DNA from 4 places in the Arthrobacter sp. Soc17.1.1.1 genome. Region 4 is predicted to be linked to each of the others. Evidence: riboswitches for the same ligand, from Rfam matches in the RefSeq annotation. Region 4 holds a riboswitch; each other region holds the start of a gene.

Region 1 (2,193 bases), 770 kb from region 4:
ACTGCCTCACCTACACGCACGCCTGATCCACGCACAGTCCGAACGCACGAGGAAGGGACCGGACGATTCGTCCGGTCCCTTCCTCGTGCGTTCGACGCGTCGGATCGGATCGCGTCGGTCAGATCTCGACGCGGCCGTCGGCGGTCTCGAACGTCACGGACATGATGCCCGGCGTACCCCTGGGCGCGATCCACTGCACCTGCACGCCGTCGAGCGTCTCCTCGACGTCCGTGCCGAGCCATTCCGTGACGCGCTCGGAGGACCCGGCGATGGTCAGGCAGTCCAGTTTCACCGAGGCCGGTCGGGCCTTCGAGGGGTGCAGGGGCTCCGTCCCGTCGTCCCACCGCAGCAGGTAGGGGACCTGCGGGTCGGCGATGAGGCCCTTGATGCCGATCTGCTGCCAGGTGAGCTCCTGGCCGTCGGGGAACTTGCGGTTGCCGGGGACCGCGCTGCGGCCGAGGCGCTCCTCGAAGGGTCCCAGGTCGTCCACGGCCACGCACCAGCCCATCCAGCCGCCGCCCGCCTCGGACCGGGCGCGCACGGCCTGGCCGAACGGCGCCTTGTCCGACGCGGGGTGGTTGAGGACCTCGACGACCTCGAGGTACTGGCCGTTGGCCAGCGGGAAGATCATGTTCCGGGTGCCGAAGCGGGGGTGCACACCGCCCTTCACCGGCTCCATGCCGAGCCGGGCCGAGATGCGGTCGGCCGTCGCGGCAAGTCCATCGGGTTCACAGGCGTAAGAGACGTGGTCCAGGCGCATGCCGACAGTGTGGCACTAAGTGATGTACGTCTCGACTTAGGGTGTCCTTACTCCTGATCCTGCCCCTCGGAGGGGCGCTACGGGGCACACTCCTTCACGCAATGTCACACGTGTTGCCGGATCCGCCCGCATGGGTTTCCATGGATGCAGGTCATGAGTGCCAGCACGAAGCCCCGGCTTGCTGGCCGGCAACCCTCCAACCGCGGTGGGGTGCCCCGGGTGAGGACCAGGTGCGGCGCCACACCGGTGTCGCGCAAGCGCGGGCTCCTGCGGGGCCGATGCTTCCCTCGGCGGTTCCCGCCGGCAGGAGCAGCGGACGAGGAGGAGCCCCTTCGACAGGGAGCACCATGTCCAACGATTGGTCCTTTGAGACACGCCAGATCCACGCCGGCCAGGTGCCGGACCCAGCCACGGGGGCGCGTGCGCTGCCCATCTACCAGACGACGTCGTTCGTCTTCCCGAGCGCGGAGAGCGCCGCGAACCGGTTCGCGCTGACGGAGCTCGCCCCGATCTACACGCGCATCGGGAATCCCACCCAGGAGGCGGTCGAGACCAGGATCGCGAGCCTCGAGGGCGGGGTGGGGGCGCTGCTGCTCGCCTCCGGGCAGGCCGCGGAGACCTTCGCCGTCCTCAATATCGCCGAGGCCGGGGACCACATCGTGGCCAGCCCCAGCCTCTACGGCGGCACCTACAACCTCTTCAAGCACACCCTGAAGAAGTTCGGCATCGAGACCACCTTCGTGGAGGACCCGGACGACCTCGAGCAGTGGCGGGCCGCCGTCCGCCCGAACACCAAGCTGTTCTTCGGCGAGGTGGTCTCCAACCCGCGGCAGGACGTCCTCGACCTGGAGGGCATCAGCGCCGTCGCCCACGAGCACGGGCTGCCCCTGATCGTGGACAACACCCTGTCCACGCCGTACCTGATCAGGCCGATCGAATGGGGCGCGGACATCGTGGTGCACTCCGCCACGAAGTACCTCGGCGGGCACGGCACCGCGATCGCCGGCGTGATCGTCGACTCGGGGAACTTCGACTTCGCGCAGTACCCGGAGAGGTTCCCGGGCTTCAACACACCGGACGAGAGCTACCACGGACTCGTCTACGCACGCGATCTCGGGGTGGGCGGCGCGCTCGGCGCCAACCTCGCGTACATCCTGAAGGCGCGGGTGCAGCTGCTGCGCGACCTCGGGTCCGCCGTCTCGCCCTTCAACGCCTTCCTCATCGGGCAGGGGCTGGAGACGCTCAGCCTGCGCCTGGAGCGCCACGTGCAGAACGCGCAGGCGGTCGCCGAATGGCTCGAGGGGCACGACGACGTCGAGGGCGTCGCCTACGCCGGGCTCGGTTCCAGTCCCTGGTACGAGCGCGGGAAGAAGTACGGGCGCAACGGCACCGGGGCGATCGTCAGCTTCGACATCGCCGGCGGCCTGGAGGCG
Region 2 (2,193 bases), 1.3 Mb from region 4:
CCGGGGCGTGGAGGGCGCGGGACGGCCCACGGCGTGGGTGCAGGTGGCGCCCGTCCCCGCGGCCACTCTGGCGCAGCGCGAGGCCGGCCTGAGGGTCCTGTTCCTCGAGCGCGGGTACGACAGCACCGTGGCGCAGCGCGCGCCGTGGCTGCTCATGGGCGCCAAGACGCTGTCCTACGCCGTCAACATGGCCGCGATCCGCCACGCGAAGGCGTCCGGCGCCGACGACGTCATCTTCACCTCCTCCGACGGCAAGGTCCTCGAGGGGCCCACGTCCACCGTGCTGCTCGCCACCGTGCGCGACGGGCGGAAGACGCTCGTCACGCCGCAGCTCGAGAGTGGCATCCTGGCCGGCACCTCGCAGGCCGCGCTGTTCGCCGCGGCGAAGGAGGAGGGGTGGGACCTCGGGTACGGGCCGCTCGAACCGCACCACCTCCTCGACGCCGATGCCGTGTGGCTCATCTCGAGCATCCGGCTCCTCGCGCCGGTCCTCTCACTCGACGGGCAGGAGATCCGCACCTCCCCGGCCCTGACCGCGGAACTGACCGCTCTCGTGGACCGGTTCGTGTGAAGTCGGCCACACCCCGCGCCTGGACCCCCGGATTCCCGCGTCAAGCGGCGCAATATCCGTGATCCCGTTTTGACCGGACACTCCGTGCTGCCCTAGCGTTTTGCTCAAATCAAGAGTTCCAGCCATCGGCCCTGGCCGGCTGGACAGCAACCCTCTCCCGTAGTGGGGTGCTCCAGGTGAAGATTCGGCCGCCGGGTCCAGTCCCCCGGTTGGCAAGTACGGCGTCGTGCGGTCCTTCCCCGGTGTTCCGTCCGGTCCGGCCGCCACAGCGCGCACAGCCCAGAACAGCGAGCGTGTCACCCAGCAGCCAGCAGTCCTCCCGCCGGCCTCCGGCGTCCCAGCACCCCACCCAGCGCACCCGTTCCCGGGCCCGCCACCACGAAGGACACCATGAACCTCTCCCGTAAGGTCCTCACGGCACTGACCGTGCCCCTGCTCGCCCTGACGGTCTCCTGCGGCAGCTCCAGCAGCAGCGAACCCACCGAGACCACCGACGCCCTGGCCGGCAGCGACCAGCAGTCGCTGGACCAGTACACCACCGAGACCACCACCCCGGTCGAGGAGATCGATCCGGCGAACCTCGGCCTCATCACGGACGGGACGCTGCGCGTCGGCACCCTCTCCGACGCCCCGCCGAACATCTTCATCGAGAACGGTGTCTTCACCGGCTACGACAACGAACTGCTCCGCGCCATCGGCGACAAGCTCGGCCTCGAGGTCGAGTTCGCGTCCACCGACTTCTCCGCGCTCCTCGCGCAGGTGCAGAACAAGCAGTTCGACGTCGGCTCCTCCTCGATCTCCACCACGGCGGCACGCCGCGAGAACGTCGGCTTCACCAACGGGTACGACTTCGGCTACATGGCCGTCGTCACGAAGAACGGCTCCTCGGTCACCGGGTTCGACTCCCTGTCCGAGGGCACGCGCATCGGCGTGGTCCAGGGCACCGTCCAGGACGACTACGTCACCAACACCCTCGGCCTCGAGCCCGTCCGGTTCGCGGACTACAACACCGTCTACGCCAACGTGAAGAACGGCCAGGTGGACGCCTGGGTGGCACCGTCGCAGCAGGCCACGGGCCAGGTGAAGGAGGGCGACGACACCACGATCGCCGAGACCATCATCAACACCGAGAACTTCACGGCCTACGCCGTGAACAGCGAGAACCAGCCGCTCATCGACGCCCTCAACGCCGGCCTCGACGCCGTGATCGCCGACGGCACGTGGACCGAACTCACCAAGGAGTGGTACCCGGACCGCGAGATGCCCACCGACTGGAAGCCCGGCAGCAAAGCCGTGGAAGTAAAGTAGCGGTCCCTGCATGAATGCCTTTGAACAGCTCGCGCAGACCTTCTTCGACTGGGGGGCGATGGCCGCCGTCCTGCCGGAGCTCCTCACGGTGGGTCTGCGGAACACCCTGATCCTGGCCCTGGCCTCCGGCATCATCGGGACGATCCTCGGCATGGTCCTCGCGATCATGGGGATCTCCCGCAACCGGCTGCTGCGGTGGGTGGCCCGCATCTACACGGACATCTTCCGCGGCGTGCCCGCCGTCGTGATCATCCTGCTCATCGGCATCGGGCTCAGCCCGATCTACCGCCAGCTCACCGGCAGCACGAGCCCGT
Region 3 (2,193 bases), 1.7 Mb from region 4:
TGTGCGTGCCGTCGAGGTAGACCTTCGTGTTCGGCAGCGCCTTCAGCCGGTCCACGGCGTAGCCGAGCATCTCGAAGCGTTCCGCGGCCGCGGTCGCGGCGTCGGCCTCCGCCGGCTGGCACCACTCGAGGTTGCCGTCGAGCCCGCGGTTCCAGGGGATGATCCCGAGCCCGTCCGGCTCGAGCACCACCATCGCGGCGCGGTCCTCGATGCCTGCCGCGAGGGCGTCGATCCAGGCCTTGTAGCCGGCGACGTCGGTCGCCCCGCCGGCCGAGTACTGCGCGCAGTCGCGGAACGGCAGGTTGTAGGCGGCGAGCACGGGCATCTGCTGCTTGCCGGCGGCGCGGTGCGTGGTGGCGCGGACCTCCCGCGTCACCGTGGCGGGGTCGCTGTCCGTGACCCATACGGCCTGCGGCGTGGAGACCATCGCGCTGAGGCTGTCCGCCGTCCGGCGGTCACCCGAGGCCCGCAGCCCGGCGATCTGGCGCTGTGCCTCGTGGTCGGTCTTCGGGACGTAGAACTCGGTGGCGGAGGACTCCGCTCCTGGTCCTCCGCCCGGACCGGCCGACGCCGGCAGCGCGGCGAGGGCGGTGGATGCGAGGACCCCTGCGAGTGCAAGGGTCATGGCGCACGTTCTGGAGATGCTGAGCATCGTTGCTCCTCATGTCGATGATGGGTGGTTGCGAGAACCCGAACAAGAGACGCCGCCGATCCCCATGGAAGCGCTCCCACGGCCAGTCTTTGTTGCATAGGTCAACTTTGTCAAGGGTTCCGGCACCCATCCGTGAGCGGGTGGCGTGCACTTCCGAAGACACATTGTTTGGTTCCCCCGGGTGCGCAGTGTCACACTCGTTCTGACCATCCCGAGCGGCTGAGAGATCTGGCTCACTGACGCCGCAGCAACCCTGGCCTCCGCGATCCGCGGCGACAGTAGGGTGCTACTGCCAGACCGATGGAGGACATGATGAGCGTCGCCGACCTTTCCACCCCCCTCAAATTCGCCTACTGGGTGCCGAACGTGAGCGGCGGCCTGGTGGTCTCGACCATCGAGCAGCGTACCGGGTGGGACTTCGAGTACAACCGGAAGCTCGCCCGGATCGCTGAGGACGCCGGTTTCGAGTACGCCCTGTCGCAGACCCGCTACGCCGCGTCCTACGGCGCGGACAAGCAGCACGAGGCGACATCGTTCTCCCTCGCGCTCCTCGCCGCGACCGAGAAGCTGAAGGTCATCGCCGCGGTGCATCCCGGCATGTGGCACCCGGGCGTGCTCGCGAAGTTCATCATCACCGCGGACCACATCTCCAACGGCCGTGCCGCCGTCAACATCGTCTCCGGCTGGCTCAAGGACGAGTTCGTGAACTTCGGCCTCGACTGGCTCGAGCACGACGAACGGTACGTCCGCACGGAGGAGTTCATCCGCGTGCTGCGCGGCCTGTGGACCGAGGAGGGGTACAGCCAGTCGGGGAAGTACTACGACATCACCGACTTCACACTCAGCCCTGCTCCCGTCGACGTGCCCGGCCGTCCGCACCCCGAGATCTTCTTCGGAGGCAATTCGACGGCGGCGCAGGCCACCGCGGGCCGGGTGGCGGACTGGTACTTCTCGAACGGCAAGGACCTCGAGGGATTCAGGGAGAACATCGCCGGCGTGCGGGCCTCCGCTGCCCGGGCGGGCCGGCACCCGCGGTACGGGCTCAACGGGTTCGTCATCGCCCGCGACTCCGAGAAGGAGGCACGGGAGACCCTGCGCGAGATCGTCGCGAAGGCGCACCGCCCCGCCGTCGAGGGATTCCGCGATGCCGTCCAGGAGGCCGGGGCTTCCACGAAGGACGGCAGGGGCATGTGGGCCGACTCCTCGTTCGAGGACCTCGTCCAGTACAACGACGGTTTCAGGACCCGGCTCATCGGTACGCCCGAGCAGATCGCCGAGCGCATCGTCGAGTACAAGAAGATCGGCGTGAATCTCCTCCTCACCTGCTACCTGCACTTCCAGGAGGAGGTCGCCGCCTTCGGCACCGACATCCTGCCGATCGTGCGGCAGCTCGAGGCGGACGCCGCGCGCGCCGCCGGCGTCGATTTCGATCCGGATGCCACCCTCGCAACCCACGAACCCACCAAGGCAGGTATCTGATGGCAGAACGTTCCTTCGGTTTCCGCACGCGTGCCCTGCACGCCGGCGGCACCCCCGACGCC
Region 4 (2,193 bases):
TAGGCTCCCTCCATGGACGCCCGCCTCCACTTCGTCACCGTCGCCGCGCAGGACCTCGACGCTGCGCGGTCCTTCTACAGCCGGGGCCTCGGGTGGACGCCGACGCTCGACGTCCCCGACGAGGTGATCTTCTACCAGGTGGCCCCGGGAGTGCTCCTCGGGCTGTTCCTCGCCGGCAAGTTCGCCCAGGACCTCGGGCTCGATGCCGCACCGGTGCCGTCGGGCATCGTGCTGTCCCACAACGTCGACGGCCCCGAGGAGGTCCGCGCCGTCGTCGCTGCGATGACGCGCGCAGGCGGCACCGCTGTCCAGGAGCCGCAGGAGAGCGCCTTCGGCGGCATCTTCCGCGGGCTCGTGCGCGACCCGAACGGGATCGTGTGGGAGATCGCCCATAATCCCGGGTGGCAGATCCTCGACGACGGCACGGTCACCCTGCGCTGAATTGCGCCCCGCGACATTCCGTCCTGCCCTCGGCAATTCGCGCCGTGTCATATTTCTTTTTATTGGTCGACACCCCGGATATCTGCCTATAGTTGTTCCAGCTTCAAGAGACGCGGTCGTAAAGCTCCGACTGGACCGCGCGCCAACCCCATGTTCCTGGGTGGTTCGGATGACGAAGCGGCCTTCTCCTCGGCACACAGTGCTGGTCCGGTGCGGGCAAGAGCACTCCGAAAGGCACTCATCGTGAGCTGTACCGCCCTCCCCTAGCAGGATCCAGGCGCCCTCGGCGCGCCTTCTCCTTTCACTCGCCCTTCAATTCCCTTCCGGTCGCACTATGCTCTGCGCTGCGCCGGAACGCCTCTTGAGGAATTCCCATGAATGCATCCGTAATTCGCCCTGCCCGAAATCGAAACCGCTCCGGACACGCCACCGCCCTTTCTGCGGTGGGTCTCCTCGCACTCCTGGCCGGCTGCGCCGGGCCGGCGGGCTCGTCCTCCGTCGCCGCTGGCGAGCCGATCCCCGGCGGCGTGCTGGACGTGTCCATCTCGGCCGAGCCGGGCTGCCTCGACGGCCACGGAATCTCTGCCACGCAGCAGCAGTTCCTCGGCCGCCTGATCTACGACAACGTGGTGACCCTGGACGAGAACGGGGACATCGCGCCGTATCTCGCCGAGTCCTGGGACGTCTCGGAGGACGGCAGGACCTACACGTTCCACCTCAAGCAGGGAGTCACCTTCAGTGACGGCTCGCCCTGGAACGCGGAGGTCCTCGGGCAGAACTTCGAGCACATGAGGGACCCCGCCACGAAGTCGCCCCTCGCCGCCGCGTACATCGCCCCGTACGTCGACGGCACGGTGATCGACGAATACACCTTCGAGGCCCACCTCGCCTACCCCTACACCCCCTTCCTCTACACCCTCGCCCAGTCCTGGCTCGGCATGAACTCCGGCAAGGCCATCACCGAGTCACCGGAGACGCTGTGCCAGAAGCCGATCGGCACGGGGCCCTTCACCGTCGCCGACTACCGCCCGGGCCAGAGCATCAGCTACACGAAGCGGGAGGGCTACGACTGGGCACCCGAGTGGCTGGACGGTGACGGTGCCGCGTACCTCGACGGCGTCGAGGTCACCCTCGTCAGCGAACCCGTCATCCGCCACCAGTCCCTCGTCTCGGGCCAGTACGACCTGACGGAGAACCTCGCGCCGCAGAACGCCTCGGCCGTGCAGGCCGACCCGGACTTCACGTACGAGAACCTCGCCCGGACCGGCAACCCGTACGTCCTCAACTTCAACCTGAACCGCGCACCGTTCGACGACCTCGCGGTCCGGCAGGCGTTCGCCGCCGCCGTGGACACGAAGGCCGTCACGGAGAGCCTCGGCTTCGGCACCTACACGCCGATCGACGGCTTCCTGTCCAAGGAGAGCAGGTACTACGACCCGACGGTCGAGGGCGTCCTCACCCACGACCCCGAGCGGGCGAACCAGCTGCTCGACGACGCCGGGTGGACGGGGCGTGACGGCGAGGGCTTCCGCACGAAGGACGGGAAGCGGCTGACGGTCGAGGTCCCCACGGTGGAGAGTTCCACGCCGAGCCCGCTGCTCGTGCAGCTGCAGGGAGAGGCCCGCAAGGTCGGCTTCGACCTCCGGATCATCCAGCTCCCCCAGGCGCAGCTGACCGAACTCCGCTACGCCGGCGACTACGACGCCCTCGCCGGCGTCTGGCACACCAACACCACCGACGTCCTGTTCATCC

Evidence for each region. Region 4 has a riboswitch for S-adenosylmethionine ahead of V6S67_RS09180 (ABC transporter substrate-binding protein). Riboswitches for the same ligand answer to the same signal wherever they lie in the genome.
Region 1: it holds a riboswitch for S-adenosylmethionine, as region 4 does, so the genes downstream of both, V6S67_RS05510 (bifunctional o-acetylhomoserine/o-acetylserine sulfhydrylase) here and V6S67_RS09180 (ABC transporter substrate-binding protein) in region 4, are expected to answer to the same signal.
Region 2: it holds a riboswitch for S-adenosylmethionine, as region 4 does, so the genes downstream of both, V6S67_RS15160 (ABC transporter substrate-binding protein) here and V6S67_RS09180 (ABC transporter substrate-binding protein) in region 4, are expected to answer to the same signal.
Region 3: it holds a riboswitch for S-adenosylmethionine, as region 4 does, so the genes downstream of both, sfnG (dimethylsulfone monooxygenase SfnG) here and V6S67_RS09180 (ABC transporter substrate-binding protein) in region 4, are expected to answer to the same signal.

What each region holds. Positions count from the first base shown of each region.
Region 1 is NZ_JBAJII010000001.1:1,221,229-1,223,421, forward strand. It holds gene V6S67_RS05500 (DUF1540 domain-containing protein) at 1-26, shown strand, start outside; gene V6S67_RS05505 (VOC family protein) at 119-760, opposite strand; SAM riboswitch class IV at 910-1,026, shown strand; gene V6S67_RS05510 (bifunctional o-acetylhomoserine/o-acetylserine sulfhydrylase) at 1,108-2,193, shown strand, end outside.
Region 2 is NZ_JBAJII010000001.1:3,289,003-3,291,195, forward strand. It holds gene V6S67_RS15155 (aminodeoxychorismate lyase) at 1-571, shown strand, start outside; SAM riboswitch class IV at 679-796, shown strand; gene V6S67_RS15160 (ABC transporter substrate-binding protein) at 962-1,879, shown strand; gene V6S67_RS15165 (amino acid ABC transporter permease) at 1,890-2,193, shown strand, end outside.
Region 3 is NZ_JBAJII010000001.1:305,392-307,584, reverse strand. It holds gene V6S67_RS01515 (glycoside hydrolase family 6 protein) at 1-625, opposite strand, end outside; SAM riboswitch class I at 856-959, shown strand; gene sfnG (dimethylsulfone monooxygenase SfnG) at 965-2,131, shown strand; gene V6S67_RS01505 (O-acetylhomoserine aminocarboxypropyltransferase/cysteine synthase family protein) at 2,131-2,193, shown strand, end outside.
Region 4 is NZ_JBAJII010000001.1:1,995,605-1,997,797, forward strand. It holds gene V6S67_RS09175 (VOC family protein) at 13-441, shown strand; SAM riboswitch class IV at 543-670, shown strand; gene V6S67_RS09180 (ABC transporter substrate-binding protein) at 885-2,193, shown strand, end outside.